Regions from separate parts of the Exiguobacterium sp. CH10 genome, predicted to be linked through region 3. Evidence: predicted binding sites of a transcription regulator. Region 3 holds the regulator's gene; each other region holds the start of a gene.

Region 1 (8,124 bases), on a different contig from region 3:
AGAATTGAACATGTTCCTTATTTACATGACATTCAACCACTCAAGCAGATGGCTGAACAGTTGATTGACATGCTCGAACTTGCGACGCGCGCTTATCGTAAAGGCGAGGTAAGTCGTGTTCGTGAACTCAACGAGATGGACCGTGTCATTGACGAAATCAATCTAACGGTGATTAAACAATACATCGGTTCTCTTCCGGCGATGACGGTTGGAACGAACGATGTATATGAATTCTCGAACATCGCTCGATACCTCGAACGGATGGGTGACCATGTGACAAACTTCGGTGAACATTTAATTTTCCTTGAAAAAGGGAAACATTATGATTTGAACCAATAAGATTAGTGGTAAAGAACAACAGTGCTGTTGTTCTTTATTTTTTTGGGCAGGAATTTATAAAGAATGAGCGAATACTAGTCTACATGGATTTTTACATGAAGGGAGCCATACAGAGATGGAAGAGAAAATCGTATCCTTGAAGCAACAAGGACTTACGTTGAAACAGATTGCGGCAGAACTAGACGTCCCGATTGGCAAAGTCCAATACGCATGGCGAAAATGGAGAAATCAGCAACAAGAGTTGGAGGAAGTTGTCCCTGTGAAACAAAAGAGTAATAAGAAAGCAAAGGCTAAAGCGCCAGGAGCAACTTCGCGTAAACAAGTCGCCACAGCGAAAGAAACGGTCGATGTGAACGTATCGCCACTTCTTGCGAAAGGGCCTGAAGGATATTGGCAGTTGCCGGAACGATACAATGTAGACTTTTTACATGCGGTCGTACAATCTCCGAACTCGGTTTATGTGTGTTGGGAAGTGTCTGATTTGGTTAAAGAGACGTTAGAGCTTCAGTTTATGAGACGATGGGAAGAGCTACCGAAAGCATTCCGTATTTTAGACGTGACCTTATTGGATTATGCGAGTGGTCATGCGAATCGATCGTATACGTTCGACCTACCTGAAATGACGAATAGTTGGTTCGTTCGTCCTCTCGATCCGAATACGACATATGTCTTCGAATTCGGGATTCGCACGATGGAGGGAGAATTTTTACCAATCGTGGCATCAGCACCGCTTGATACACCGCGTGCAGAACCAGCCGGCATCGGACGTTTTGCGGAACCAGTGAGACGTTGGCAGTACGGGGAAGTAGATTCTCCTGAGTTATTAGATACATTACCAAAATATGCGGCATACCGTCACGTACGTTAAGGAGGACATTCTTACATGAAACCAGGATACTTTTCACTCGTCCTTCATGCTCATTTACCGTACGTTAGGCATGAAGAGAAGCACCGTTTAGAAGAAAGATGGGTATATGAAGCCATCTCAGAAACGTATATTCCAATCCTTTGGCAAGTTGACCGCTTGAAGCGGCCATTGCATTGGACAGTCAGTATTTCGCCACCAGTTGTGGAAATGCTCGCAGACCCGCTCATCCAAGACCGTTATGTCGAGCATATCGATGAGATGCTTGAATTGATTGCGTTAGAACTTTCAGAAGGAAGAACGGACGAGGAGACGTCGACGTTACACTTCTATGAACAGCGTTATCACGACTTGAAAAACACGTTCCTTCATTGGAATAAAAACTTGAATGAAGCGTTCCGTACATATCGTGAAGCGGGATATATCGATATGGTGACTTGTACAGCGACCCACGGCTTCAACCCGCATCTCTTCACGGAGCAGGCGGCACGGACTGAAATTCGGACAGGTCTCAACTGTTTCGAACGTCACTACGGGTTCCGTCCGACAGGGATTTGGTTGCCAGAGTGTGCGTATACACCAGGCGTGGACCGAATTCTCTACGAGGAAGGAATCCGATACACGTTTGTCGATGAACATGCATTGCTCGATGCGGATCCGACTCCTGAAAAAGGCATTGGTGCTCCTGTCTATTCTCCACACGGCGTCGCATTGTTCCCACGGGATCAAATCATCTCGGGTAAAATTTGGAGTTCGATGATTGGATATCCAGGTCACCCTGACTATCGTGAGTTTTATCGAGATTTAGCCTACGACCGAGATTGGGACTATATCCAATCGTTCATGCATCCAGAAGGCATTCGATTTGATACAGGATTAAAAATGCACCGCATCACAGGTGACACCGATCAAAAAGACTTTTATGTACGTGAGTGGGCTGAACATCAAATCGAGAACCATGCGACAGATTTCGCCCAAACGTTAGAAGGGCATCTAGAGGCCCATGGCGGACAAACGTTCCCACCGTTCTTGGTCACAGCACCGTTCGATGCGGAATTGTTTGGTCACTGGTGGTTTGAGGGTCCTGAATTTCTTGGGAAAGTCGCAGAGCGACTCGAAGAATTTGGGATCGAAACGATCACACCAGCAATCTTCCTTGAGCGCCACTTCAAAGATTTACAAACCGTCCATGTCTCCATGAACACATGGGGACGAAAAGGCTACGGTGAAGTTTGGATCAATGAACGAAATGAATGGATGCTCCGTCACCTGCATATGATGGAGATGCAACTTGTCAAAGACGTAGCAGATTATCGCGATCAATCGGATTTGACGAATCGTGCGTTAAAGCAATTGATTCGCCATTATGTGTTGGCTGTATCGAGTGACTGGGCGTTTATCTTAGATGGGCAAACGACAGCGCAGTATGCGGCTGAACGCTTTAGGGAGCATACACGCCTCTTCGCCGAACTTGAAACGGCGCTTTATCAAGGCACTGTCTCGAACAAGTTGCTCGATGATCATTATGCGGCGTACCCATTCCTTCAAGACGAAGATCTTGATGTCGATTCATTCCTCTCCCCGCACGACTATTACGTGACGACTGAGCGGGAGGTAGAAGAGTCAGCAATTCTTATGCTGACACCCGAATATCACGGTCATATCGTCGGTGGACTTGGTCATCGTGTCGTCGAGGAAGTGGAGGCGAGAGCAAATGAGGGAGAAACCGTCTATGTGCTGACGCCGTATCACGATGAGTTACCGGAATACGAACGACACGGAAACGTTCATGTGTATCGAGTTCGTCCGACTAGTCCATTTTTAGAGCACGTCATGAATCAGGTTGCCACGCAAAATATTGCGTATGTCAAACTCGTTCATGAACTTTCGAAACGGGTATCATTCAAAGTGATTCATCACTTTGATTGGATGACGATTCCTGCTGCAAGAGAACTTGCGCAATCACTTGCGCTTCCGTTATACTCAACTATGTTGTCCTTTGAAGCGACACGGAACCCGCATGGGCACGGTGGTTTGTTTGATGCGATTCATCGTATTGAAAACAGTGTGTTCTCATCAGCGGAGTGCGTTTATGTCGGCGAAGAGATCTCGATGAACGACCTGAAACAATGGTATAAAGTAAGCGAGAATGTCAACACATGCCTACCTCTTGAATCTTCTCCATACGGACAGGAATCAATGAAAAAGAACGTGAAATAACCTTGCTTTTTCATAAGAAACTTGGTAGGATAATTGAGTATGCTTAGACTGTAAAGCAAAAGCACTTGATACAACATCATTAAGATGGGAGTGAAAGAAATGCGCGTTAAAATTACATTAGCTTGCACAGAAACAGGCGATCGCACGTACATCACGAAGAAAAACAAACGTAACAACCCAGAGCGCCTTGAGTTGCGCAAATACAACCCACGTCTCCGTCGTCACACGCTTTACCGCGAAGTGAAGTAATGAGGGACCGGCCGTCACATATGTGGCGGCTTTTTTTGTAAGGAGGAATGCGTTGTGGAAGACAAAGCAGCGTTAAGACGAACTGTCCATCAATACATTAAACAAATGAACAATCGACAACAAGTGGATCAAGTCATCCATCATCGGTTGTTCGCAACAGAGATATGGAGAGAAAGCCAGACGATTGCTGTGACATCGTCACTACCGCTTGAAATCGATACGTCGCCAATCATTCATGAGGCGTTTGAAGCAGGAAAAACGGTGTGCGTCCCGAAAGTAACGGAGCAGGGGTTAACGTTTCATATTATTCATTCGGTAGATGACCTTGAGACGGGCGTCATGAATATTTTGGAGCCGACGACCCCGCCAACAACGAAAACCATCGACCTCTGTCTTGTGCCGGGAAGAGTATTTGACCGTTCAGGATATCGAATCGGTTGGGGCGGAGGATACTATGACCGTTTTTTACGTACATATGAAGGGGAGACGGTTTCATTGGCTTACTCGGTTCAACTTGTCGATCAAGTACCGACGGAACCACATGATCTACCTGTTCAGTGGATTGTGACAGAAAAGGAGATGATTCAATGTTCGCCATTTTTGTTGTAACTTGTATCGTCGCCTTTCTCGGGTATCGGTTGCGCTCTTTGACGCTCTCGGGAGCCATCTTGACTATAGTGACAGGGGTGTTGATCGGGTTATCGTTTGGTTGGTTCGGCCTCTATTTACTCGGTGTGTTTTTCTCGACGTCTTCTCTTGCATCGAAATATCGATCTCGCGATAAGCAAAATGTAGATGAGATTGTCGAAAAAACGGGAGCACGCGACGCCATTCAAGTGTTAGCAAACGGTGGGGTAGGGATTCTTTGTGCCCTCGGTTACTTACTGACAGATAATCTCGTCTACCTTTATATGTACATCGTGTCTATTGCGGCAGCGACGAGTGACACATGGGGGTCTGAATTCGGTGTCCTCGCAAAACGTAAACCGCGTTTCATGTTCACTTTTAGAGAAGTTGAGCCGGGAACGAGCGGTGCTGTCTCAACGTTTGGGACAGTCATGTCGATTTTAGGGGCATTCGTGATCGTCTGTTCTTCTCTTCTGTTTGTCGAATTGGATATGGCATTACTGTTGACGCTTTGGGGAATCGGACTGAGCGGGAGCGTCATCGATACATTGCTCGGGGCGACTGTTCAACGGAAGTTTCGCTGTACGGTTTGTGGAAAGCTGACGGAAAAGAAAGTTCATCATCAAGTTCCTACAACGTATGTGTCAGGATGGCGTGTGCTAGGGAATGATGCAGTCAATTTTTTATCCGTTCTTGGAGCGACGTCTATTTGTTTTTTGGTGTTCGGATGAGGGTAGTACAGAAAATGAAGATGTTTCAAATGAATGTGAAAGTTGTCACAATATCGCCAAAGTGAAAACGGTTTCCACTGTAGTTAGGGTTTGTGAATGATGTTACAATCTTGTTGTAACAGAGATAACAAAAACATGAAACAGATTGATCGAAGGGTGGAGAATCAATATGGAAACATTAAATCATGCTAAAGTAACGCGCGTCGCACTCGTAGGGGCAGGGGCAGTTGGAGCGAGTTTCGCGTACCAGTTAACGACAGCAAGCCTTTGTGAAGAACTCGTCATCATTGACATCAACAAGGCAAAAGCAGAAGGAGAAGCGATGGACTTAAACCACGGCGTCTCGTTCGCTTCTTCACCGATGCGTGTGTGGGCAGGAGATTATGCAGACTGTGGTGTAGCAGACATCGTCGTCATTACTGCAGGTGCACCGCAACGTCCAGGGGAAACTCGTCTTGACCTTGTCGAGAAAAATGCGAAGATCATGAAGTCGATGATTTCAGATATTATGGATTCTGGTTTTGATGGCATTATCATTATCGCCTCAAACCCTGTCGACATTATGACGCATTTGGCATGGAAGTATTCAGGACTTCCTAAACATCGCGTCTTCGGCTCAGGTACCGTACTCGACACGTCTCGTTTACGTTATATGCTTGGCGACTATTTCAATGTCGACCCACGTAACTGTCATGCTTACATCATGGGTGAGCACGGTGACACCGAGTTTGCTGCTTGGAGCAATGCTCGTATTTACGGAAAGTCTGTTGAGCAGTTGCTTGAAGAGCATGATGAATATAACTGGCAAGACCTTGAAGACATTTATGTGAACGTACGTGATGCGGCTTATCACATCATCGAACGTAAAGGTGCGACATACTATGCCATCGGCCTCGGATTACTCCGTCTGGTCAAAGCGGTCCTTCGTAACGAGAACACATTGCTGACAGTCGGTGCTCACCTTGATGGGGAATACGGTTTACACGATATTCATATCGGGGTACCAGCCATCATTAACCGTCAGGGCGTGCGAGAAGTCGTTGAGATTGAGTTGTCAGAAGAAGAACATCAAAAAATGCAACATTCAGCTAACGTTCTCATGAAAACGATGGAGCCTGTCTTGTAATTGTCGTATTTGAATGACCTGCAGCCTTAAAGGTTGTGGGTTTTTTTTGTACGTTTTGGGCAAGCCGTGACTTTGTCGTGAGGTACAACGTGATTTACAATAGAATGAGAGAGGAGGGGTTTTGTTGGCGACTTGCTTCTGGGAAGGCATTTATCAAGCGATCGAGAACGGTGGGCGGATTGAAGGGATATTAGAGCCGTCTCGTGCAGTCATCTTGTTTGATACAAAAGCAGGTGATCGCTATGACTTATACGTTCAAACTGAAAAAGCATGGGCGAATCATGTCGGTACTGACATTAACGCAATCTTGAGCGCTTTTCGTCTATCTCGTATTGGACGAAAGCGTTTGACGATTCACATATATGGCGACCGTCTCGTTGATGAAGAGCGAGTCGACTCCATGACGTTCCCAATTCCGGCGAGAGTGACATTATCTCGCTCGATTTGTACACCTACGATGGAGGACGACCGTTTTCGATTGCTCGCGGTCGCAATGGATCGAAAGAAGAAAGCGGAGTTAAAGAAACGATTCTCCTTTGGTAAACCGCAAATAGTGTACGGATTAATGTTCATCACCTTTTTAGTCATGTGGCTAGCTGAATCAGTCGGTTCGACATTCGACCCGAATACGTTGATCGCATTTGGTGCGAAAGTGAACCCGCTCATCGAAGAAGGGGAATGGTGGCGGTTAATTACGCCAATGTTTCTGCATATCGGATGGTTCCATTTTGCCATCAATATGTTTGCGCTCTGGTCACTCGGTCCGCTCGTTGAACGGATGTATGGCTCCATCCGCTTTCTCATCATATACGTAGTTGGTGGGATTCTAGCGACGACGGCATCGTATGCGTTCAGTGAATCCATTTCAGCCGGGGCATCAGGAGCCTTATTTGGTTTGGTCGGTGCATTACTCTATTTTGGACTACGGGATCGTTCGCTCTTTATGAAGACGCTCGGACCTCCGCTCTTTATTATGTTAGGATTAAATGTGGGACTCGCGTTCGTATTAGGCGCGAGCTTGGACCATTTTGCACATGCAGGTGGTTTACTAGGTGGATTCGTCGTCTCTGGTGTCGTCGGATTGCCTGATGAGAAAAATCGAACACAACGCATCTTATTTTCTGTGCTCACGGCCATGTTGTTTGGTCTACTATACGGGTATGGATCTTGGTAAGGGGAGAATATGATGATTGATACACTGAAAAAATTAGTTGAAATCCCGAGTCCGTCTGGCATGACGGAGGAGGCGATTGGATTTGCAGAAAATGAACTTCAAGCACTCGGTGTGAAGACGTCTCGTTTACATAAAGGGGCGTTGCTCGCAACGTTCCCAGGACGTTCGAAGGAGGCGCGTCTTTTGACGGCGCATGTCGATACGCTTGGGGCGATGGTCAAAGACATCTTGCCGAGCGGGCGCTTACGACTCACGCAAGTAGGTGGATACGCTTGGACGGCGATTGAAGGAGAAAACTGTCTCATTCATCGCGAGGAGGGTGAGGCAATCGAAGGGACCATTCTCGTCCATCAGTCGAGTGTCCATGTTTATAAGGACACGAATTCGGCAGAGCGCTCTGCATCAAACATTGAAGTTCGATTGGATGAGAAAGTCCATTCTCGCGAAGATGTGACGGCACTTGGAATTGAAATCGGTGACTTTGTATCATTTGATCCACGATTCAAGGTGACGGCTTCCGGATACGTGAAATCTCGTCATTTGGACGATAAGGCGTCTGTGGCCATTTTATTAGACTTAGCTAAAGATTTGGTTAGCTACGAGTTACCCCACACGGTCCACTTTCTAATCTCGAATTACGAAGAAGTCGGATTCGGAGGAAATGCCGGTATTCCTGAAAATGTTGTGGAGTACATCGCCGTCGATATGGGTGCGCTCGGAGATGGGCAACATTCAGATGAATATACGGTTTCGATTTGTGCCAAAGATTCATCTGGTCCTTATGATATTAACT
Region 2 (8,124 bases), on a different contig from region 3:
CGAAGGAGTCGGGGATCACGGGTGTGAATATATGACCGGTGGAACTGTACTTGTACTCGGACAGATTGGACGAAATTTTGCGGCCGGTATGTCCGGTGGTACAGCTTATATTTACGGAGCGCAAGCCTATGAACAACTCGTCAATGAGGAGCTTGTTTCCGTCGTACGGGAGTTGGACGATGAAGATATCGAACAAATTTATGCGCTTCTTGAAGCGCACCAATTCCACACAGATAGCGTCAAAGCACGGACAATTTTAGAGTCATTTGAACAAGTACGTTCACAGTTTGTGAAAGTCGTTCCTAGAGACTATGCGAACGTCTTAGACGTGATGCGTCAAATTGAGGCAAATCGTCCTGAATTGAGTGAGGCCGACCGAGCACTTGAATTGTTCCGTGTCGTGACAGAAGGAGGTACCGTATGAAACATAACTTTTTGAACATCGCGCGAACGACGCTTCCAGAACGTCACGTCGAAGAGCGGGTGAGGGATTATGATGAATATGCGTCTCGTATGGATGATCAATCCGTTCAACAACAAGCCGCGCGTTGTATGGACTGCGGCACACCGTTCTGTCATGTCGGTGATTTGATTGGTCAGGAGACGATTGGATGCCCGATTCACAACTATATTCCTGAATGGAACAAGCTCGTCACGAAAGCGGACTGGATGGGTGCATACCATCGATTGATGGAGACGAACAACTTCCCGGAGTTCACGGGAAGGGTTTGTCCGGCACCGTGTGAAGGATCGTGTACACTCGGGATCAGTGAAGATCCAGTCGCCATCAAATCCATCGAGCGAACAATCATCGACCGGGCATTTGAAGAAGGATGGGTGAAACCGAGACTAGTTCATCGAAGAACTGGGATGTCGGTCGCCATCATCGGAAGTGGTCCTGCTGGTCTGGCCGCCGCTGATCAATTGAATCAATTGGGTCATTCGGTCACCATCATCGAGAAGTCGGATGAAGCGGGAGGACTGCTCATGTATGGAATCCCAAACATGAAACTCGATAAAGATGTCGTAAGACGTCGCGTTCGGTTACTCGAACAAGAGGGTATTGTCATCCGGACGAACGTCGAGGTTGGTACAGATGTAACGGTCGAATCGCTTCGGAACGAATACGATGCGGTCATCTTGGCGACCGGAGCTCAAAAACAGCGCACGCTCGGGATTGACGGAGATGATGCCACTGGCGTTGAAATGGCGATGGATTATTTGACGGCATCTATGCATGAACGTAAAGGGGCTCCCCTTGCCTCTGGTTATGACGCCAAGGACAAAGATGTCATCGTCATTGGAGGAGGAGATACAGGAGCGGACTGCGTGGCGACGGCAATCCGTCAAGGTGCAAAATCAGTCGTTCAATTTGGGAAGCACCCGTCAAAACGGTTGCTCCGTGCACCAGAGAAACCTTGGCCACTTCAACCTGACACGCTTACGACCGATTATGCGTATGCGGAATCACTCGCGGTCTATGAGAAAGACCCGAGAACATATTTGATTCGCTCCAACCAAATCGTTACGAAAGAAGGACGTGTCACAGGGATTGAAACGGAACGGATGACGAAAGTCGTCAACCCGGATGGTCAAGCGACTTTCTTCGAAGAGGAAGATTCGATGGAGACGTACCCGGCGGACCTCATCCTCGTCGCCATTGGATTTGAACGCCCAGAGCACGAGTTGCGGAAAATCGGCGTCGAGAAGACGAAAGATTTCCATACGGAAACGGATAACGTCTTTGTCGCTGGGGATGCGAAGCGGGGGCAAAGCCTGATTGTATGGGCAATTCGAGAAGGACGAGAGGTGGCAGAAGTGGTCGATGCGTATCTCGATACTTGCAAGACCGTTTTAAAAACCTCATCATAAAAAGGAGCGACAACTGTCGCTCCTTATCTTTTGTTTAGGAGGAGTTTTATGTTCACCGAAATCCTCATGTATACGGGAATCTGGTTTATTCTCATCCTGATTTTATTAGGAACCATTTATTCACGACGGAAAAAATGATCAAAGCACCATCGCGGCAATCACCCCGAAGATGATGAGTGGAATGTTGTAGTGTAAGAACGTTGGCCAAACCGTTTCACGAAGGTGATCGTGTTGACCGTCAGCGTTCAATCCACTCGTAGGTCCGAGGGTCGAGTCACTCGCAGGACTCCCGGCGTCACCAAGAGCACCTGCAGTCCCGATGATGGCAATCGTCGCCTCGACAGAGAAGCCATACTGTACACAAAGCGGTACGAAGATGGCCGCAATGATTGGAACAGTTGAGAAGCTCGAGCCGATGCCAAGTGTAATGACGAGTCCGACAAGTAACATGACAAGAGCTGCAATCATTTTAGAATCACCCATCAAATCGCTCGCACCGTTGACGAGCGGATCGATGGCACCTGTTTCACGAATAACGGCTGCGAATCCACTAGCGGCAATCATGACGAAACCGATGAATGCCATCATGCGCATCCCGCTCGTGAAGATGTCATCGGCCTCTGACCAAGGGATGAGGCGGAAAATCGAGAGTAAGATTAGTCCTGTCACCGCTGAAGCAATCATCGACTCCGTCTGCAATTGGACGACGAGGACGATGAGAACGACGGCAAGCGTCATGATCATCTTGAAGCCACTCATTTGACGAACTTCATAGTCAGATGGTCCGAGTGCAATCGTTTCGTACGTTCGTGGTTTCCGGTAGTGAATGAACGCGGCAATCAATCCGACGACCATCCCTAATGCCGGAATTCCCATAATCGAGATGATATTGACGTCTCCGACAGCTAAGCCGTTCGCTTCAACGTTTGCAATCAAAATCTCATTCAAGTAAATGCCACCGAACCCGACTGGTAGCAACATATACGGTGTCACGAGACCAAACGTCAAGATTGTCGCAACAAGACGGCGGTCTAATTTCAATTCATTGAATAAGACGAGTAACGGTGGAATCACAATCGGGATAAAGGCGATGTGAATCGGGAGTACGTTTTGTGAGCTGATTGACAACAATAAGAGAAGCGACAACAAGAACGCTTTGACGTACATCACGCGCTTGCCTGACACGTCACGACCTGACATCGCAATTAACTTTTCAGCTAAGACGTCTGGGAGACCCGTCTTCGACAATCCGACGGCGAATGCCCCGAGAAGCGCATAGCTAAGGGCGATGCTTGCTCCGCCGCCAAGACCGTCGCTGAAGGCGGTCAACGTATCGTTAAATCCGAGCCCTCCAACAAGCCCTCCGACAAGCGCAGCTAATATTAAGGACAATACAATGTGCACACGACTGATGGCGAGTGCAAATAAGACGATGACTGCAAGTAATACTGCGTTCATATCCATCCAACACCTTTCACAATTTCTTTCTCTTGGTATCACTTTAATATGATAAAGACTTTTTGAAATTTAACATATGATGTGACCCTTGTCAAATCGATTATGAAAAAAAGCGATAACTCGTGAAAGTTATCGCTAACGTGTTACAGATCGACGTTGTGATAAACTTGGCGAACATCTTCCAAGTCTTCGAGCACATCGATTAATTTTTCAAACTGTGCTTTTGAATCGTCATCGAGCGACACTTCATTTTGTGGAAGCATCGTCAACTCCGCCACAGCAAACTCTTCAACCCCTGCAGACTTGAATGCAGTCTGGACGGCGTGGAACGCTTCTGGCTCGGCATAGACGATGACCGTCTCGTCTTCCTCGATGACGTCACGAACGTCGAGGTCATGTTCCATCATGAGTTCAAGGACATCTTCTGCCGACATTTGATTGACACCGATGACGGCGGTCGCATCAAACATGTAGGCGACCGAGCCGCTGACTCCCATGTTTCCTCCGTTTTTACCGAAAGCGGCACGTACTTCAGATGCTGTACGGTTCACGTTATTCGTCAACGTATCGACGATGACCATCGCGCCGTTCGGTCCGAAACCTTCATAACGAAGCTCATCGAAGTTTTCCTCGTCGCCACCTTTTGCTTTATCGATCGCGCGATCGATAATCGCACGAGGCACGTTATACGTCTTCGCACGCTCCACAACGAATTTTAATGACTGGTTCAACTCAGGATCAGGTTCCCCTTGACGGGCGGCTACATAAATCTCGCGACCGAACTTAGCATAGACGCGACTCGTGTTCGCGTCTTTTGATGCCTTCTTCTCTTTAATGTTGTTCCATTTACGACCCATTACATGTCATCTCTCTTTCCATTTGTACGTAGATTCATTACAGATTATATAAGAAGTTGCTTGAATTGACGAGAAAAGTTTTACTCGTCGCCTTTATCCATCTTCTCAACAATCTCGGTGAGCGTCTTCAAACTGTCAATGAGGCGGTCGGTTTCATCCTCATTTAAGAAGGCGAGACGCTCCTCAAAAAGCCTCCGGAACGAGTCTCTCCGTTCAAGTAAAATACGCTCACCTTTCTCCGTCAACTGGTTCCAAATGACACGACGGTCTCGTTCATCCGGTACGCGTGTAATATATCCTTCATTTAACAGCTTCGTGATGAGCGGGGTAACGTTTGGCGGCGCGATGGAGAGTGTTTCACTAATTCGTCCGTTTGTGACAGCTCCCTCGTCCTCAATCAACATCAACAGATGGAAATGAGAGAAGTTCAAGTTCGGAATTTGTGGGAAATCAGATCGACGTAGCAGTTTACGACGAATTAAAGGGATCAGTTTGACAAACTGGTCCGCAGCATCTTGTTTCGGCATAGTAGATTCACTTCCTAGTTAGGTTCTATTTTTATTATACACGAGTTAGGTGCAGTTGAACCTAAAAACGGGTTGATGTGATGATTCATACATCATAGTAGAAATAGATTCGACACAATTGATGTAAGCGTTTACATAAACAGAATTACTTATTTTCATGAAAACGTATTCGATTTTACTGAGGACACACTTAAAAATCAAGACCTATCAACAAATGACAAAAAAATATTGTGAAAGAGTTCACATTGTTGTCACCCACAAACTCTGAAAAACATTGTATTCTATGAATGTGAAGGAAAGCACAATCTCTTGAAAGCAGTCATCACATTGTGTCTTCCATCAAGTCAATATGTTCATTAAAAGCTCTCAATTATGAGGAGGAACCTAACATGGCAGTCAAAGAGAAAGCAAAAGTGGAAACTACGGCAGAACAAATGGTGGATGCGCTCGTAGCGGGTGCACATGCCGCACTCGATACGTTGATGACGTTCGACCAAGAGAAAATCGATGAAATCGTACAAGCGATGGCGCTCGCTGGTCTTGAGCAACACGTCGCACTTGCGAAACTAGCACATACAGAAACAGGTCGCGGTGTCTTTGAAGACAAGATGATCAAAAATATCTTCGCGACAGAATATATTTACAACTCACTCCGTGGAGAAAAAACAGTTGGCGTTCTTGAAGACGACGTTCAAAACGGAATCACATACATCGCAGAACCAGTCGGTGTCGTCGCTGGGGTCACACCGGTCACAAACCCAACATCGACAACGATGTTCAAAGCGATCATCGCCATCAAGACACGTAACCCAATCATCTTCGCGTTCCACCCATCCGCTCAACAATGTTCAAGTGAAGCTGCACGTGTCCTTCGTGACGCAGCGGTAGCGGCAGGTGCTCCTGAAAACTTGATTCAATGGGTTGAAGTTCCGTCACTCGATGCAACAAAAGCACTCATGAATCACCCAGGTGTGGCGATGGTTCTTGCGACTGGTGGGGCAGCGATGGTCAAATCGGCTTACTCGACTGGTAAACCAGCACTCGGTGTCGGACCTGGTAACGTACCGGCTTACATCGATAAGACTGCGAAAGTGAAACGTGCCATCTCAGACGTCATCCTCTCAAAAACGTTCGATAACGGTATGATTTGTGCGTCTGAACAAGCAATCATCGTCGACCAAGAAGTTTACGAAGAAGTGAAGGCAGAAATGACGGCACTCGGTTGCTACTTCTGTTCACCTGAAGAAAAAGCGAAACTCGAAACACTTGTCATTCGCACGGACACATGTGCGGTCAACCCAGAAATCGTCGGGAAGCCAGCAGCGTGGATCGCTGAAAAAGCAGGTCTCAAAGTACCGGCTGATACGAAAATCTTGATCGCTGAACTCGAAACGGTCGGCGCAACTGAACTTCTTTCTCATGAAAAGTTGAGCCCGGTTCTCGGCGCTTATAAAGTACAGTCACGTGAAGAAGGATTTGCGATCGCTGAAAAAATGCTCGAAATCGGTGGTCTCGGTCACACAGCGGTCATCCACTCAACAGATGACGATGCCATCCTTGACTTCGGTCTTCGCATGAAAGCTTGCCGTATCATCGTCAACTCACCTTCAGCACACGGTGGAATCGGTGACCTTTATAACGAAATGACACCATCCCTCACGCTCGGTTGTGGGTCATACGGTAAAAACTCCGTCTCAGAAAACGTGACGGCGAAACATCTACTCAACGTGAAAAAGGTGGCGAGACGTCGCGTGAATATGCAATGGTTCAAAGTACCTGAAAAAATCTACTTCGAGAAAAACTCGGTGCAATACCTTCAATCGCTCACAACGAAAAAACGGGCGATGATCGTCACGGATGAAATGATGGTCAAACTCGGATTTGCTGACAAAGTCATCAAAAACTTGCCTGCAGGCGTCGAGTATCGCATCTTTGACCAAGTCGAACCAGACCCATCTGTCGAAACGGTCATGAACGGTGCCGAAGCGATGCGTCACTTCCAACCAGACATGATTATCGCACTCGGTGGTGGATCACCGATGGATGCTGCGAAAGGAATGTGGCTCTTCTACGAACGTCCAGAAGAGAAGTTCTCAAACCTTCGTCAGAAATTCATGGATATTCGCAAACGGACGTACAAGTTCCCGACGCTCGGTAACAAATCAATGTTTATCGCCATCCCGACAACTTCTGGTACAGGTTCTGAAGTGACACCGTTCACCGTCATCACAGACAAAAAACGTAACGTAAAATATCCGATTGCCGACTATGCGATCACACCAGACGTTGCCATCGTCGACCCTGAGTTCGTCATGACCGTGCCAGCATCAATTACGGCTGACACAGGAATGGACGTCATGACGCACGCGATCGAAGCATACGTTTCAGTCATGGCGAATGATTACACGGACGGTCTTTGCCTCCGCGCCATCAAGATGATTTTCGACTACCTACCAAAAGCGTATGAAAACGGTAGCGATGCGGAAGCACGTCAGAAAGTGCACAACGCTTCAACGATGGCTGGTATGGCGTTCGCGAACGCGTTCCTTGGAATCAACCACTCGATCGCTCACAAAATCGGTGGAGAGTTCCACGTACCACACGGTCGTACGAACGCAATCCTTATGCCACACGTCATCCGTTACAACGCGACACGCCCATCAAAACTTGCGGCGTTCCCGAAATATGAGTCATTCATCGCAGACGAGCGTTACGCAGAAATCGCACGTTACCTCGGCCTCCCGGCAAGTACGACAGCCGAAGGTGTCGAGTCACTCGTCCAAGCGATCATCGAGCTCGGTCAACGTTTGAACATCAAACTCTCGTTCAAAGCACAAGGCATCAAGAAAGCAGAACTCGATGCGAAGATTGACAAAATGGCAGTCGACGCATTCGAAGACCAATGTACGACGGCAAACCCGAAAATGCCGCTCGTTGAAGAGTTGAAAGAAATCATGTACGCAGCATACGAAGGCGTATAAGAAATCAAATCAATCAAGGTGCCCGTTCGAGAGAGCGGGCACCTTTTTTGAGTAGATAAAAGGTTAGTTAAGAAACGGTACAGGCGACGACATATTTTTTTGGTCGTTCGTTTCGGGTATGATAGAAGTGGAGGCGATACGATGAAACAAGAGATGACGATTACGACAGCATATGGAACGATTGCAGGAACTTTTCTTTCGCATGAGGAGCCTCGGGCGACCATTGTCATGTTGAGTGGAAGCGGACCAAGTGACCGTGACGGGAATATGGGTGGCGTCGGCTTTAATACGTACGGAAAATTAGCTGAGGCGCTATACGATCATGGCTATAACGTCTTTCGGTATGACAAACAAGGAATCGGGAAGTCGGATGGTGACTTCAATAAGGTCGGGTTACATGATTTGATTAACGATGCGATTCTAGTCGTG
Region 3 (8,124 bases):
CCGTTGTTTCGGTACGTGACTAGAATAACGCGCACTCTAACGAAAAACAAATTAAGAAAAAGCACCTTATCTATAAATAAATTTATACATAAACGAAAAAGCCGCCCTCTTTAAAAAGAGGACGGACTGTTCAAGCTTTCGGTTGTCGATAATTCTCCCGATGCCACGTGTTGATGCGGCTCACGATGAACACGAGAAGTGCGAGGATCCACATGAAGAGCGTCTCTTCATAAAAGTGGGCCCACACTGATCCCGGTGCATAGAACGTGTGAACCGTCACATCGACCGGCCAGACGACGATACGGATGAAGAGTGTGCTCATGAGCAGACCACTGAAAAGACTGAGTAGAATCCCTGGCCACGTCTGAATGATGAAGCCGATCACGACCGGTAAAAAGTAAAAGAGAATAGACGGGACGATCGTCGGCTCCCCACGGATGAGTTCAGATACGAACTCGGTTCCGGTTGGCACGATATAGGCCAGTCCAGTGAGGAACGCTTGGATGAACTCGATTCGCATGGCACGTGTACGCATCATGTATGGAGTTCCTCCCATTCCGCATAAAGTGCGGTGATGGATTCTTTCGCTGCGTCCGATTCGGTCGACAACTCCTGGGCACGCGCGAAGTCGTTGAAGACGTCCGGCTCACAAAGCAACTGTTCAATCTCGTCGAGACGATTCTCATGTTGCTCAATCGCTTGCTCAATCTCTTCGATGCGCTGTTTGATGCGGCGCTCTTCCCGTTGTTGTTCTTTATCGGCACGCTGTTTTTTCACGACGACCTGCTTCGTCTCTTCACGGGCGAGTCGTGCGAGTTCTTCGATCTCTTCTTTCTTCTCGACGTAGTACGAGTAGTCACCGAGATACTCATCGATGCCGTTCGGCGTGATCTCTAACACACGCGTCGCGAGACGGTCGATGAAGTAGCGGTCGTGCGAGACGAAGAGAATCGTACCTGGATAGTCGAGAAGGGCGTTCTCTAAGATCATCTTCGAGTCGAGGTCCAAGTGGTTCGTCGGCTCGTCCAAAATGAGGAGGTTCGGTTGCTCAAGCTTCAGCTTGGCCAACGTGAGACGTGCGCGTTCGCCGCCGGATAGTTCGTGGACACGCTTCATGACATCATCGCCGCTGAAGAGGAACTGTCCGAGAAGACTCCGCACTTCTTGCTCGCGCATGAGTGGCCAGTCGTTCCAAATCTCGTCGATGACACGGTTCGCGTCCGACAAGTTCTGCTGCTCCTGATCGTAGTAGCCGATCTCGACGCCGGTCCCGTAGCGGATATCACCGGTAAGAGCGGCTTGTTGTTTCGTCAATACTTTGAGAAGTGTCGACTTTCCGACCCCGTTCGGACCGACGAGAGCGACGGATTCCCCGCGCTGTAGTTGGAAACGGAGATTTTGGGCGATCGGTTCTTCATAACCGATGGCGAGGTCACTCGCGCTCAACACATCGTTCCCGCTCTGTCGTTTGATGGAGAACGAGAGGACAGCACTGCGTTCGTCACCGTCCGGAGCATCGAGGCGGTCGACTTTCTCCAGACGCTTCCGTACGCTTTGCGCCCGTTTCGTCGTCGTCGCCCGGGCGATGTTTCGCTGAATGAAGTCCTGCATCTTGGCAATCTCTTCTTGCTGCGACTCAAACTGCTTCTTCTCTTGTTCGTAGAGAGCGGCCTTTTGTTCGAGGTACTTCGTGTAGTTCCCGACGAAGCGGCGGCTCCGATGACGTGACAGCTCATAGACAACCGAGACGACGCGGTCGAGGAAGTATCGGTCGTGGGAGACGATGAGGACGGCGCCTTTATAGCCGCTCAAGTACTTCTCAAGCCATGCGAGCGTCTCGATGTCCAAGTGGTTCGTCGGCTCGTCCAAGATGAGCAGGTCGGGACTTTGAAGGAGCATCTTCGCCAAGGCGAGACGCGTCCGTTGTCCCCCGGAGAGCGTGTCGATCCGACGCTCGAAGTCGTCCGGATAGAAGCGCATCCCGTGAAGGACCGAGCGGATCGTCGCTTCATACTGGTAACCGCCGCGCTCTTTGAACGTGTGCTGCTCTTCATCGTAAGAGGAGAGGAGACGTTCGTAAGCCGCAGCGTCATTTAGGATTCGTTCGGATCCCATGTCGGCCTCCATGCGACGGAGCGTCTTCTCTTGCTCGATCAAGTCCGTAAAGACGGTGAGCATCTCGTTCCAGATCGTCTCGTCGGATTCGAGCCCTGAGTCTTGGGCGAGATAGCCGATGGTGACGTCTTTTGGCTTCATGATGTCCCCGGAGTCATAGTTATATTCACCAGCGATGACTTTCAAAAGCGTCGACTTCCCGGCCCCGTTTCGGCCGACGAGGGCGACGCGTTCGCCTTCCTGGATTTCGAGTTTGACGTTTTCTAAAATCGGCTCGACGCCGAAGGATTTGGATAAGTTATTGACTTGCAGTAGGATCAAGTGAAAAAACCCCTTTCTCTCTATTTAGTATACTGTATTTTTCAGCGATTTTAGGTATATTCGTTGAGTGGTCATGTGAATTCGTTTACAATCAAGGTGTATGAAATTCAGATTCGTTTGTAACGTGTCGTAAAAAGGAGGCTCTTTCCGTTGAGTCAAAACGAACCAAAGATTCCACAAGCGACAGCCAAACGGTTGCCACTATACTATCGATTTATTCAAAGCCTGCACGCGTCAGGTAAACAACGTGTCTCTTCAGCAGAACTGAGTGAGGCGGTCAAGGTCGATTCGGCTACGATTCGCCGTGATTTCTCGTACTTCGGTGCGCTCGGTAAAAAGGGATATGGCTATAACGTGCAGTATCTGTTAGACTTTTTCCGAAAGACACTGAATCAGGACGAGATTACGAATGTCGCCTTGGTCGGGGTCGGTCACCTTGGGACGGCATTCGTCAACTATAACTTCCTTAAAAACAATAACACACATATCGTCGTCGGGTTCGACGCAGACGAGACAAAAGTCGGCACGACGATGTCAGGCGTCCCAATTCATCACGTCGATGAGATGGAACAGATTATGAAGCAAAACAAGATTGACGTCGCCATTTTGACGGTACCTTCTGCCTATGCGCAGTCCGTCGCAGACGACTTGGTCCGTTTCGGCATCAAGGGCATCTTGAACTTCACACCGGCACGACTTACCGTACCGGACACGGTTCGCGTCCATCACATCGATTTGTCGATTGAGCTGCAGTCACTCATTTACTTTATGCAACACTATCCAACCGCTGAGGGGGTCCATCAATAATGGAATTACTAGCATCATCACTCGTCGTCGGGATTCCGGGTGGGGCGAGTCTATTCATCATCGCCATCATCGCGCTCATCATCTTCGGACCGAAGAAATTACCGGAGTTTGGTCGCGCGGCCGGACAAACGCTTCGTGAGTTCAAAAATGCAACGAACGGCATGATGAACGAGCACGACGAGAACGACAAGAAAGCTATCGAAAAGAAAGAGCAGTAAGCCATGAATCATCAACCTGATCAAGAGCGGGAACTCACCGATCACTTGACAGAGCTGCGGAGACGACTGATGCTATCTGCATTTGTCGTCTTTGCCTTCTTTTTGATGGCTTTGCCGAGTGTCAAATATGTACTCGCGTACTTGCAAGAAGATCTCGTCGAACGCGGGCTCGAACTGAACGCCTTTGGGGTCGCGGACCCGCTCATGATTTACTTGAACTTGGCGCTCATCATCGGCCTGATTGCGGCGAGCCCATTCCTACTGTATCAAGTGTGGGCGTTTGTCGCACCCGGTCTGCATCCGAATGAACGAAAAGGTACGCTCGCTTATATCCCGATCATCTTCGGATTATTCTTGATCGGCCTTGCGTTCGCCTACTACTGGTTATTCCCGCTCGTCCTCGATATCTCGACGGACCTCGGGCAAGACCTTGGACTCGAACAAATCATCGGGGCGAACAATTACTTCACGTTCTTGTTGCAACTGACGATTCCGTTCGGTCTATTGTTCCAATTGCCGGTCGTGACGATGTTCTTGACCCGGATTGGTGTCGTGACACCATACTTCTTATCAAAAATTCGTAAGTATGCGTACTTCGCGCTATTCGTAGTCGCGGCATTCATCACACCACCGGATTTGACGTCGCACCTTATGGTGTCATTGCCACTCTTCTTCCTATATGAAATCAGTTTATCGATTTCACGCGTCGCCTACAAAGGGGTGCTGCGCCGGGAGAAAGAAGCGATGGTGCAAGAACAGATGGATTTAATGAAACAGATGAATGAGAAATGAGCATCGTTCCGTAAATGGGATGATGCTTTTTTATATGCATTCCACTGTAGTTCAACTTGTGTTCAAACTTTAGACACTTTTACGTGAAATAGTGAGCATAGTCGTTGAATCCTATATTGTGAAATAGTACACTAAAGTCAGGAAGTGAATGTGATATTTATCACAATATAAAACAAAACGTATTGTTTAAGATAAAAGGAGAGACGACTCATATGAAAATCGCAGTCATCGGATGTACACACGCAGGAACAGCAGCTGTCAAAGGGTTACTCAATCGATACAACAATCTCGACATCACCGTTTACGAGCGGAACGACAACGTCAGCTTCCTCTCGTGTGGGATTGCGCTCCATGTCGGTGGGGTCGTCCAACGTGCAGAAGAATTATTCTACTCCTCTCCACGTGAGCTTGAAGAACTCGGAGCGACTATGCGCATGAAACATGATGTCTTGTCGATTGACGCCGAAGCGAAGACGGTCCACGCCAAAAATCTCGAGACGGGGGAAGACGTGCATGACACGTACGACCGCTTGATCGTTACGACGGGTTCATGGCCGATCGTCCCAACACTGCCGGGCATTGAGATGAATGGAATTGAGCTCTGTAAAAACTATGCGCATGCCCAACGGATCATCGAGCGCGCGACAGATGCGACGAAGATTGCCGTCATCGGGGCAGGTTATATCGGAGTCGAACTCGTCGAGGCGTTCGAAGCATACGGGAAACATGTTACATTCATCGATAGTGCCGACCGCATCTTGAACAAATACCTCGACAAGTCGTTCACAGATCCATTAGAAGCGAACATGACAAGTCGGGGAATCGACCTCGAACTCGGTCAGACGGTCGAAGCGTTCCGTGGTACAGATGGAGATGTCACACATGTCATGACGGATAAAGGTGAATTCGAGGCGGATCTCGTGATCCTCTGCGTTGGATTCCGTCCGAACACAGGACTCCTCGAAGGACAGGTCGATATGCTCGGAAACGGTGCGATCATCGTCGATGAATACATGCGCACGAGCAACCCGGATATCTTTGCGGCAGGGGACAGCTGTGCCGTCTACTACAACCCGGCACGCACACATGCCTATATCCCGCTTGCAACGAACGCTGTCCGTATGGGGACGCTCGTCGCGGAAAATATGATGCAACCACGTGTCCGCTACCAAGGGACGCAAGGAACGTCAGGACTTCGACTCTATGACTGGAACATTGCGTCGTCTGGTCTGACAGAAGAAGCGGCATCCCTATTCGGACTCGACGTAGAAAGTGTCGTCATCGAGGATGCATATCGTCCGGAGTTCATGCCGACCGCAGAGAAAGTCGAATTCAAACTCGTCTATGAAAAAGAGACGCATCGGATTGTCGGAGGACAAGTATTATCGAAAGCGGATTTGACACAAGCGGTTAACACGCTCTCCCTAGCCATCCAAAACGAGATGACGGTCGAAGAGCTCGCGTACGTCGACTTCTTCTTCCAACCGCACTACAATAAACCATGGCACTTCTTGAACAGCGGAGCGCTTGAAGCGATGAAAGACAAAGTAAATGTCTAACAAAAAAACGCGGAAGCTTAACAGCTTTCGCGTTTTCTTATAGATAGCGTGGTGCATCTTTCATGGAATTCGTTAAGATCATATAAAGAAGGAAACTCCCAGGGAGAATCAAAAAGATGAGTCGAACTCCGATTGAAGAAATACCAAAGTATTCAGCAATCCCACCGCATACTCCAGACAGAGAGCGGTCCGTCGCGGACTTACGAAGTGTACGTTGCATAGCAAAGCTCCTTTTGAGTTGATATGTAAATTTTACCATGATAAGTACATAAACATCCCCATCGATTGATTTGTTAATGTAGATTATTTACAAGTCACTCAGGGAAAAGAGATAGGGTAAGTGCTCGTCATGCTTTCTACCTTAAAGGAGGAATTTTTCATGGCTAAAAAGGAAAAACAACCGTATCACATCGTCACGTTCACGTTCCCAGAAGAGGCGATTTCGTATCAGGCGTTCAGTAAACTGAAAAAGTACCATTCGGATGGGCTTGTCGGTTTTGAACAATTGGTCGTCATCAAGCGTGAAGAAAACGGGGCGTTCTCGTTTGAAGATGCGGCGCAGCTAGCACCCGTCAACAAGTCGACGAAAGGTGCGCTCATCGGGATGGCGGTTGGAATCCTCGGTGGACCGTTCGGAATTTTATTCGGAACACTCACAGGTGGTCTCATCGGCGGCACGAAAGACGTGAAGCATATGCAAGGTATTCAAGATACATTCAAACGGACGGTCGGTAACATCGAACCAGGTCAGACCGGCGTCATGGCCATCGGGGAAGAATTCGACCCATCGATTTTAGACGGGCTCGCAGAAGAGTATGGAGGAACGGTCACACGGACAGACGAGGAGTTGTGAGACATGAAATTCGGGATCTTAGGTGCTGGGAAAGTCGGTCGCGCGCTCGGGGAGCAATTCGAACAGGCCGGTTATGAGGTGCTGTACGGGACACGGACTGAGCGGGAAGGGACGTTGACGTTACAAGAAGTCGCCTCAGCAAGCGATGCCCTTCTGCTATGTACACCTTTTGCGGCAGCGGTCGACCTGCTGCCGACACTTGATGAACTGAATGGGAAAGTCCTGATTGATGTGACGAATCCAATCGCCATCGAGTTTAACGAAGTCGAGCGACCGGACGGGGTGTCGGGTGCGGAGTATTTGCAGCGACTCGTTCCCGATACGAAAGTCGTCAAAGCGTTCAACCAGACGGGCGTCGAGAACCTAGGTAACCCGGATGGTTCTGTCATGTTTGTCGCAGGAGATGATGAGGAAGCGGTGCAGCTTGTCGTCGAGCTATCGAACAAGATCGGTTTCGATACGCATCCGCTCCATGGGTTGAAGCTTGCCCGTGAACTAGAAGGGTTGGCGTGGTTGTGGATTCATAATGCGGTGAAGGAAAGAAAGTCACGGGACTTCGCCTTCTACTTAACAGAACGCTAAAAAACGATCGGGGCGGAGTAGCCTCGATCGTTTTTTGATTAGAACCCTGTGTAGCGGTCAGAGCGTGTTTGCAGTAGCTCGATCGTCTCACGTTCGATTTGTTCGACTTCGCGCTGTTGCCAACCTGGCATGAGAAACGCATCGACGAGTGCCCAGATTCCTGTGATGATGGCACCGAAACCGAGCGTCAAGACGACGAGGAGGACCATCGCAATTCCTGACCCAATCTTTTTGAAATAAAAGCGATGTGCACCGAGTGCACCGAGGAAAAACCAAAGTAAGTACGCGACGAGTAAGCTGCGCTTGCGCTTCTCGACTTCGCTGTTGACGAGCTGCATTTCTTCCGTCGTCAAATCCATGCGTGACACATTCATCGGATTTCAACTCCCTATCCATAATTGTTATAATAAGTTCGGACTCTAGTATATCGGAAAATGGATTTGTTTCCATGATTTCCTAAAAAGAAAAGAGGTTTGCTATGCTTTTTCCGATTTTAACGTTCATTGTCGCCTTTGTTCACGTCGTCGGTGGGGCGATTGCGCTGTATCAATATCCACAATATAAACGAATGGCCATCAGTGCCATCGTACTCGGATTCGTCTACGGTGGGTTGACTGTGGCTGTGATTGGGTTATGAAGTGGGGGGCAAATGGACCACTTCGTTCGCGTCTTCACATGCAGAGTGGCTATCAGTTGGGGACATATCTATTTTTAGGTCTGATCATCTTTGATTTACTTTTAGGTGACGTTCCGAGAATCTCGTTTGCGATGTATGCCTTGTTCTTTTACTTTTGGCAGCGTGAACGTGTCGAGAAAGAAGACAAGGCGTTAGCCGAACAGATGAAGCAGCGATCGAACGAGTGGACAATCACACTCG
Region 4 (8,124 bases), on a different contig from region 3:
CCGTTGTTCTTCTGAATGATAGAAAATTGCCGGACGATACGATTCGCCTCGGTCATTGAATTGTCCCCCACCGTCTGTCGGGTCGATTTGACGCCAATAGATGCGAAGCAACTCCTCATACGAGATGATCTCAGGATCGAACGTGATCTCAACCGCCTCTAAATGCCCCGTCGTCTCTGAACAGACTTGTTGATATGTCGGATTGTCGACATGTCCACCCGTGTATCCGGAAATGACACGTTCGACCCCCTCATATTTATGAAACGGTTTGACCATGCACCAAAAACAGCCTCCCGCAAATGTAGCTTTTGCCATAAAAAATCCCTCCTTACTTTGTAGTGTACCCAAAAAAGTCGCAAGACAACAAAAAACGAGAACCACAAAATGTGTTCTCGTTTTAGTCTTCTTCGACTTGGTTCACATGACGCATCACTAAAAATAAGATGACTCCTACAATCGCAGCCCCTAAAATCGTCAACACCATGTTATCTCTAGCCGATAAAGTATAAAAGATCGCTAATCCAATTAAAATGAGCGCAATCGGAATAAACGCTCGCTTAAAATGATCCCAGTAACGCACGGACAGTCCTCCTTTTCTCTTATCATACCAAACTTTCGATTTTCGATAACGAAAGTTCTAAAAGTTGAAACATGTCTGTGAAACCGAAAAGGAATGATTGGAGTTGCACTTGAATTCTAATCAAGAGTAATTCTCTATTAGGTCGCAGGTTAATCCTACCTGTTTCCGATAAGATGCTTTATACTGTAACTAAATATTTCCATACAAGGTAAGGGGGAGCTTCGATGCTCACAATCGTTAACGCATTCTTTATCAACCTGTGTATCTTGTTCACGCTCTTCACGATTTCCTTTTTACCGTTCCGCAACCGCCCTCGTTTGACACCGCAGTCCCCTTTAAAAGGGCGAGTTTTACTCGGTGTGCAAACCGGCTTGATTGCTATCCTGCTTTTAGTAAACGCCTTACCTCTTGAAGGGGTGCTCATTGATTTACGCGCCATCCCGATTATACTCGCTGTCCTATACGGAGGTTGGGTGAGCGGAACGGTCGCCGGTATCGTTTATCTGATTGGACGTACTTTCGTCGTATGGTATACAGATGGTGCAATGATTGGACTGTATTTAGCATTTGCGACAATGTTCGTTCTCGTAGGGACCATCAGTATCCTTAGAAAACGAATGGATAATACACGTCCGACACTACTTGTATTCACTATAATCAACATTGTCATCTTTGGGGCAGCCATCTATGCCGCGCTACCGCTCAATCTGTTCTATCCCGTCATAATCATCTACTCGTTAATGTCTTATATAGGAGCCTGTGCTGCCTATCGATTATTGCTCGAATTACGCCGTCACTTTGAGAACGTCCAACATCAGCAACAGCTTGCGCGTACTGATGCGCTCACCGGAATTGCCAACCGTCGTTTGTTGAATGAAGCGATGGCTAACTTGACGGTCGAGGCAGAAGAATATGCGTTAATCTTAGTCGATATTGATCACTTTAAACGAGTGAATGACACGTATGGGCACGACGTCGGCGATGACGTGTTACGTGAACTCGGTATGCTTCTCGTCAACGAAAGTGAAGAGCGGCATTTGGTCGGTCGCTTCGGTGGAGAAGAATTTTTAATCGTCATGCCACACGCTACGCGGGATGAAGTGTCTCGCCTCGCAGAATCTATCCGAGAAAAAGTTTCGACGTTCCCGTTTGAAACGAGTGCAGGAACACTACACATCACCGTTTCGCTAGGAGCCTGTCATTCGAACGATATTGAAATCGATAGTGTGTTGAAGCATGCAGACGAAGCGTTATATCACGCAAAAGAGTCTGGACGAAATCGATTCATCCTTGCTTCTTAAAGGATTGAACACTTCACACTTGAGCATGTTTTCTCACTTTACTTTCTCGAAACGAATCGTTAAACTAGGCTAGACTTTGGTTCAGATTGGTACATCAGGATTTATTCAGAAAAGGGGAAACATCGTTCATGTCAGTTTTGTTATCTTTGTTTGGAATTATGTTTATCAGCTCGTTCGCGATTGACTATAAACGTGGGAAGACACTTCAACAATCGGCACTCGGGGGAATTCGTTCGATTCAACAAAATTTATGGATTTTTTTCCGTACGTCGCTCTCGATGATGATCGTCATCGGCCCACTCTTACTCATTTCAGGATTCGTATTCTCAGATTTAGTGGCATTTAACACCGTCCCCTCATTCTTGATTGCCGTGCTCAGTATCGGTTTTGCTGAACGGATTATCGGAATGACCGTCGCACCACTGATCCGTACGTTTTGGCATCAGCGGGGTCGTCTCATGCCACTTTATTTAGACGCTGCTCTTTATGTATTCTTGCTATCGATTCTCGTCTTAGAGTTTTTGATGAACATTCCTGGAATCGACCTCCAGTCACCGTTCATCGCGCTATTTTACGCGTTCGCGCTCTTCTTCACGAGATACTTGTTCAGTCTCATTCGATTCACCGTTCAAAAAGGTGTCGCCTCGAACTAATTCGAGACTCCGTCCATACGTGTTCGCACGTATGGATATTTTTTTCGTTATTCTCGTTGACAATGAGAATCGTTATCAACTATACTCTAGATGTAGCTTCCTAAAAGCTTGACGTGCACGTTCCCCAAACCAATCACGTCACGTGGATTCCCCTCCACGACACTCTTTTTGAAAGCATTGCTGCGACAACCCCCATTTGTTGCACCCATATTTGCCAAAAACAAGACGAGCAGCCCACCGACGGGGCTGCTCGTCTTTTTGTTATGCGAACACTTCTTGTTCGATTTGTTTCAATTCGTAGAACGTACCACGTTTCATCATCAGTTCCTCATATGATCCAAATTCGACGATTCGTCCAGCTTCCATCACGATGATTTGATCGAAGGCTTCGAGTCCCGTCAAGCGGTGACTGACAAGGATGAGCGTCCCTGACCCTGCTTGATGCAACAGTTCAGAAAAGACATGCGCTTCCGTCCCAGCATCAAGCGCTGAAGTAGGCTCATCGAGCAACCAGATCAGTCCGTTTTTCAGAAGGGCTCGTGCAATCGCTAACCGTTGACGTTCTCCACCTGATAAGTTCGCCCCTTTTTCAAGGACCGGCTCATCGAGTGAAAACGATAAACGGACACGTTCAAGCGCCACAAGCATCTCCTCATTGGTAAAGTCACCGGCTAATGCCAGGTTCTCCCGTATGGTTCCGTAAAAGAAGTGATTGTCTTGCAAGACGACACTCGCATGCTGCCAGATTGAAGTTTGTTTCATGTCATTCAAGTTGTCATGATCGAGTCGGATCGTCCCGTCTTCTGTCCGGACAAATGCCAACAACAGTTGGAGCAACGTCGATTTCCCGGAGCCGCTCGGTCCGACGATGACCGTCTTCGAACCGCTCGGGATGTGTAACGACACATCGTCAATCACATCCCGATACGTATCCGGATAGCGATAGCGAACATGCTCAAATGAGATGGATGGCGATGTCGTGAACGTCACATCATGACGCTTCGCTTCGAGCGCCTCAATCGTTTCACTCGGCTCCATCACTTCAAACAATCGATCGGCCGCTTGTTTACTATCTGCAAAGTGTCCCGGGAACACAGCCATCGGTGTCGTGTTCTCAAACGCCGTGAGTGACATCATGATGAGCATCGCCAAGAAGAGCCCATTCAAATCCCCATCTACGACTTGATAGGCACCGATTGCCAAGACTCCCCATGAGACGAGTAAAGAGGCCGCGACGACGAGTGCGGAGTTGAAAAATTGATTCGTCGTGTCTTTCCGCTCCGCTTCCATGTAGCGTTCGCTGCGCGAATACACAGCTTGCTTCGTACGATCGAGTTGATGATGTAGTTTTAAATCTCGATATCCGTACATCATCTCGGTCAACTGAATCGATACATCCCCGCGCAATGCACGAATCGTCTCGTCATGACGAGCACGAATCCGAGCAAATCCGAGTGGAATCAAAAACCCGGTGACGAGTACACCAAGTAAGATCCATAGGCTGACCGCGAACGAGAAGAACGTCACAAAGAAGATTGTACTCAAGAACACGAGCACGAGTATGATTGGCGGATAGAATACGCGGAGAAAATAGTTTTGCAGGCTCTCCACATCTCCGACGACACGTGCAAGCAAATCTCCACTCCGATATTTCGCAAAAATCGATGGGACGAGCGGTTCAAGTTGTCGATAAAAGCGGACACGTAGCTCGCTCAATATCGTAAACGTCGCCCGGTGTGACGCGAGGCGCTCCCGATAACGACTTCCTGCCCGAATGACCCCGAACAGTTTGATGAGGACGACGGGTACCATGAGCGCATACAAAGGCGGGACGAGCCCCGCCCGTGAGACGAGGTATCCACTTGCTGCAAACAGAGCAACCGCCGCAATCCCGGCTGCATATCCAAAGAAGACGGAGAGAAGGATATCTTTCTTCTCGCGCATCATCCATTTTGTAATCGTCCAAAGCGAGTTCATCGGCTCACCCCTTTCTGAAGCGCAAACAGTTCAGCATACTCTGGGACGGCGAGCAACGCGTCATGCGTTCCTTCTGCAATCCGTTGCCCATCCTCCATAAACCAGATGGTATCCGCCTCTTTGATTGTATGCAGGCGATGAGCCACCGTGATCAACGTTGCCTCTTTCGACAACTCAGTAATCGAACGTCTCACAATCTGCTCCGTCTTCAAATCGAGACCGGTCGTCGGTTCATCGAACAAGAGGATACCAGGTCGTTTAAAGAAGGCCCGGGCGAGCGCGAGACGTTGTCGTTCCCCACCCGATAGACCAAATCCGCCTTCTCCAAGCTCCGTCCAGATTCCGTTCGGTAATTGATCGATCACCTCAGAAAGTCCTGCCGCATCGGCCGCTTCCCGTAACGCGAGCTCATCGGCCTCTTCGCCTAAGGTGATGTTATCGGCAAGTGTTCCGGCGAATAGGTAAGGGTTTTGCGAGATATAGGCAATGTTTCCGTACCAGGCAGACTCGTCAAACGACTGAAGAGGTTCACCGTCTACGAGGACACGTCCTGATTTCACCTGTAGCAATCCGGAGATGACGTTCAGTACTGTCGTCTTCCCAGAACCACTCGCACCGACTAAGGCCAGGTGGGTACCGGACGGAATCCGACCATTCAACGGTTGAAGTACAAAACGTCCGCCTGCATATTCGAAGGAGACGTCTTCGAGTTCAAGGTTTGGTGTTCGTGAACCCAGTGATTTCGTTCCCCATTCGATGCGATCATCGGGGGCGTCTAATACCTCAAAGATTCGGTCGGCTGCGCCCATACTTCCACGTCCTGTATGGAAGGCACTCCCTAAATCTTTAATCGCCAAGTAGTACTCTGGCGCTAACACAAGAATCAAAAAACCAGAGAAGAACGTGAGGTTCTCCCAGACGACCATTTGTAACGCGACTTCTAACGCGACGACACCGGTACTGAGCATCGAGATGAACTCGAGCATAAGTCCCGATAAGAAGGCCGTCTTCAAAACGACCATCGTCACATCCCGAAAGTCGAGACTGCTCTTCTCAATCGCCTTCGCTTCTTGCTCGGTGCGATTGTAAAGCTTGAGCGTCGTCAATCCTTGTAAGACATCTAAAAACTTACCGGAAAACTGATTCATCTTCTCCATCTGTTCTTCTGATTTTTTCTGAGTCGCAATTCCGATAATGATAAAGAATAGCGGGATGAACGGTGCCGTTACCATCATGATCACACCAGAAATCCAGTGTTGGCTGAAGACGACGACCAAAATAAGGAGCGGGATGATCGACGTTTGGATGACCTGTGGCCAGTATTGACTGAAGTAGGCATCCACTTCGTCAACAGCATCCATGAACACACTGACCTTTTTACCCGATTGTCCTGTCAAAGACGACTCGACCGGACTCGTGGCGTACCGATCCAACAATTGAAGGCGTAACGTCTGTTTCGCCTTTTCGGATAAACTCGCACCGATGCGTCCTGACACATATCCAAAAAGCGCTCGTGCCAATAAAGCAACGACGAGCCATAGTAAAGCCGGAAGGATGGCTTCGAATGATTCATCCTTTAAAAAGATTCGGTCGACGATGTCGACGATTAAATACGCTTGCGCCAAAATCGATAGTCCAATCATGACCGCGGATAACACGAGTCCGATGATGTGACCCCTTTCGGCGAAAGCAAGGGCTTGCAGTCGTTTCACTGCATTCATCCTTTCTCTATTTACAATTCCATTGCTTTGTGAGATTCATCACTAATTATACAATATGCCACGTTTTGAAGCGAACGCCCCGCTCGTATGAACATGTAAAAGACGCCCTCATTCGAGTGGCGTCAGTCGATGTCTTGTTCAAAATATTCAGGATGCCCAATGACAAGTTGATGGGCGTCGATGCGCAGTATATCTTCTTTTCGAAGTTTGGCTAAAATCGTCGAAACCGTCTCTCGGGACGTGCCAGACAGACGAGAAAGTTCGATTGCGGTAAACGGGCATCGGACTCGAACGCCTTGTTCGTCCGGTTCCCCTAAATCTTCAATTAAGAAATGGAGCGTATTGATGACACGCTCTTTCGCGCTCGGCGTGATGATTTCTTGGACACGTCGCTCATGCAAATCAAGAATACGGTTCATCTGGCCAATGATATAGAGCAGCATGCTCGACTGCGTGGACACGAACCGCTCAAAGCGGTCTGTTGGGATGTAGATGACCTCAATGTCCGTCACCGCTTCAGCCGTATGACGATAGTCTTCCCCTGTGAATAAACCGTTGTATGGGAAAAATTGTTTCGGTTTCACGTAGTCGGCGTAATGATGGGTCGCATTCTCATTCATCCGTTCGAGTTTGATATAACCGCTCATCAAGAAATACACACGCTCACGCGGATCCCCTTCCATGAACAACAGTTGTCCTTTCCGATACGTCCGGCAATAGACGTGCGGAATCAACTGTTCAAGTGCTCGACTCGGACATGTCTCAAACAGCGTCAACTGCCGTAAATCGTCAATCGTCCACATGTGTCGCATGTTCATCCCCTCATTTCTATTCTTCTATCTTCAGTATAGTGGGATTTTTATTGAAAGCGCTTTCTAAATCCAACAGTTTTCTGACATGACAAAAGGGGGTCTCCCCCCTTTTTTAGTCCAACATAAGTTCCAATAGGGCGTCCTGTAAATCACGATCGAGCTCTAACGCATGGAGGTCAAACAACCATGCCTCGAGACGTGTCTTCGTGGTCGCCATCTGATATAAACGATCTTTTAAGTCATAAGCGATTTCGGCGCGGTCTAAGAACCGATAGAGACGGTCGAGTCGATGTGCGTTTTGTGTCAGATCGACCGGAAGCGTCACGGTCTGCTCCCGTTTCCATTCACCGAGTGGGATGTGTAACGTCTGCGTCTCCGCATCATAGTCCCCTTCTCCGACGACCCCGCGGACAAGAATCGTCAACGTCCGATTCGCCGGGACGAGTGTCAAATCACCTGACGTCTCGATGTGAAGCGTACGCGCTTCCCAATCGAGCGTGAACGTCGTTTCGAGTGACGCCCCCGTCTCATAATCACGGCTTTCCCCGTCATCTTCGTACATCGTGAACGTGTTCGAGGCACCTGGAAAGACGAGTACTTCTAGCTCGCTCGGGTTCCCCGTTTCGTTCGCATGCGGTTCATGCGGCATCATTGGAATGATGGCGCCCGCTTTGGCGAAGACCGGTTGCCCTTCGAGTCCACGGAACACACGAATCGACTTGTCGCCTTCATAACGATGACCCGTGAAGAAATCGAACCATTGCCCTTTCGGCAACCACACGTTCGCACCCGCGACATGGAGCTGTCGGTCCATTGGTGTGACAATCGGGGAGACGATGAGTTCACTTCCGAAATAAAACTGATTCGGCACCTGATAAGCCGCTTCATCATCGGGATGTTCGATATACATCGGTAACACGAGTGGCAACGCTTCTGCATGGTTCCGATAGTTCATCGTATACAAATAAGGAATGAGTTGATGACGCAGGCGTAAGAATCGCTTCATCGACTGTTCGGCTTCGATTCCGAAACGCCAAGGCTCTTTTCCGTTGAACGTGCTGAACGTCGAATGGAGGCGCA

The links. Region 3 encodes Rex, which represses fermentation and respiration genes when NADH is low (regulators of the CRP and FNR family bind a similar motif). Its sites were predicted from a motif close to TTGTGAAATATTTCACAA; they were not measured.
Region 1: a site for Rex is predicted at 5,065-5,082, ahead of KNP04_RS01730 (L-lactate dehydrogenase). Genes of this name have one in related genera too.
Region 2: a site for Rex is predicted at 4,943-4,960, ahead of adhE (bifunctional acetaldehyde-CoA/alcohol dehydrogenase). Genes of this name have one in related genera too.
Region 4: a site for Rex is predicted at 6,260-6,277, ahead of cydD (thiol reductant ABC exporter subunit CydD). Genes of this name have one in related genera too.

What each region holds. Positions count from the first base shown of each region.
Region 1 covers NZ_JACSKO010000001.1:316,297-324,420, reverse strand. Annotated here, with positions in the region: gene phoU (phosphate signaling complex protein PhoU) at 1-339, shown strand, start outside; gene KNP04_RS01755 (DUF4912 domain-containing protein) at 455-1,207, shown strand; gene KNP04_RS01750 (1,4-alpha-glucan branching protein domain-containing protein) at 1,223-3,424, shown strand; gene rpmG (50S ribosomal protein L33) at 3,509-3,673, shown strand; gene KNP04_RS01740 (5-formyltetrahydrofolate cyclo-ligase) at 3,728-4,282, shown strand; gene KNP04_RS01735 (DUF92 domain-containing protein) at 4,261-5,031, shown strand; gene KNP04_RS01730 (L-lactate dehydrogenase) at 5,201-6,157, shown strand; gene KNP04_RS01725 (rhomboid family intramembrane serine protease) at 6,282-7,331, shown strand; gene KNP04_RS01720 (M42 family metallopeptidase) at 7,344-8,124, shown strand, end outside.
Region 2 covers NZ_JACSKO010000002.1:679,632-687,755, forward strand. Annotated here, with positions in the region: gene gltB (glutamate synthase large subunit) at 1-424, shown strand, start outside; gene KNP04_RS10290 (glutamate synthase subunit beta) at 421-1,872, shown strand; gene KNP04_RS10295 (Na+/H+ antiporter family protein) at 2,011-3,330, opposite strand; gene KNP04_RS10300 (YebC/PmpR family DNA-binding transcriptional regulator) at 3,474-4,187, opposite strand; gene KNP04_RS10305 (MarR family winged helix-turn-helix transcriptional regulator) at 4,268-4,714, opposite strand; gene adhE (bifunctional acetaldehyde-CoA/alcohol dehydrogenase) at 5,104-7,695, shown strand; gene KNP04_RS10315 (alpha/beta hydrolase) at 7,837-8,124, shown strand, end outside.
Region 3 covers NZ_JACSKO010000005.1:9,975-18,098, forward strand. Annotated here, with positions in the region: gene KNP04_RS13355 (hypothetical protein) at 131-538, opposite strand; gene KNP04_RS13360 (ABC-F family ATP-binding cassette domain-containing protein) at 535-2,436, opposite strand; gene KNP04_RS13365 (redox-sensing transcriptional repressor Rex) at 2,587-3,243, shown strand; gene tatA (twin-arginine translocase TatA/TatE family subunit) at 3,243-3,461, shown strand; gene tatC (twin-arginine translocase subunit TatC) at 3,465-4,253, shown strand; gene KNP04_RS13380 (FAD-dependent oxidoreductase) at 4,466-5,812, shown strand; gene KNP04_RS13385 (PspC domain-containing protein) at 5,850-6,032, opposite strand; gene KNP04_RS13390 (hypothetical protein) at 6,192-6,665, shown strand; gene KNP04_RS13395 (NADPH-dependent F420 reductase) at 6,669-7,247, shown strand; gene KNP04_RS13400 (TM2 domain-containing protein) at 7,286-7,621, opposite strand; gene KNP04_RS13405 (hypothetical protein) at 7,726-7,884, shown strand; gene KNP04_RS13410 (hypothetical protein) at 7,881-8,124, shown strand, end outside.
Region 4 covers NZ_JACSKO010000001.1:1,218,352-1,226,475, forward strand. Annotated here, with positions in the region: gene msrA (peptide-methionine (S)-S-oxide reductase MsrA) at 1-315, opposite strand, end outside; gene KNP04_RS06095 (hypothetical protein) at 398-580, opposite strand; gene KNP04_RS06100 (diguanylate cyclase) at 805-1,881, shown strand; gene KNP04_RS06105 (hypothetical protein) at 2,010-2,534, shown strand; gene cydC (thiol reductant ABC exporter subunit CydC) at 2,796-4,511, opposite strand; gene cydD (thiol reductant ABC exporter subunit CydD) at 4,508-6,232, opposite strand; gene KNP04_RS06120 (Crp/Fnr family transcriptional regulator) at 6,355-7,044, opposite strand; gene KNP04_RS06125 (glycoside hydrolase family 31 protein) at 7,157-8,124, opposite strand, start outside.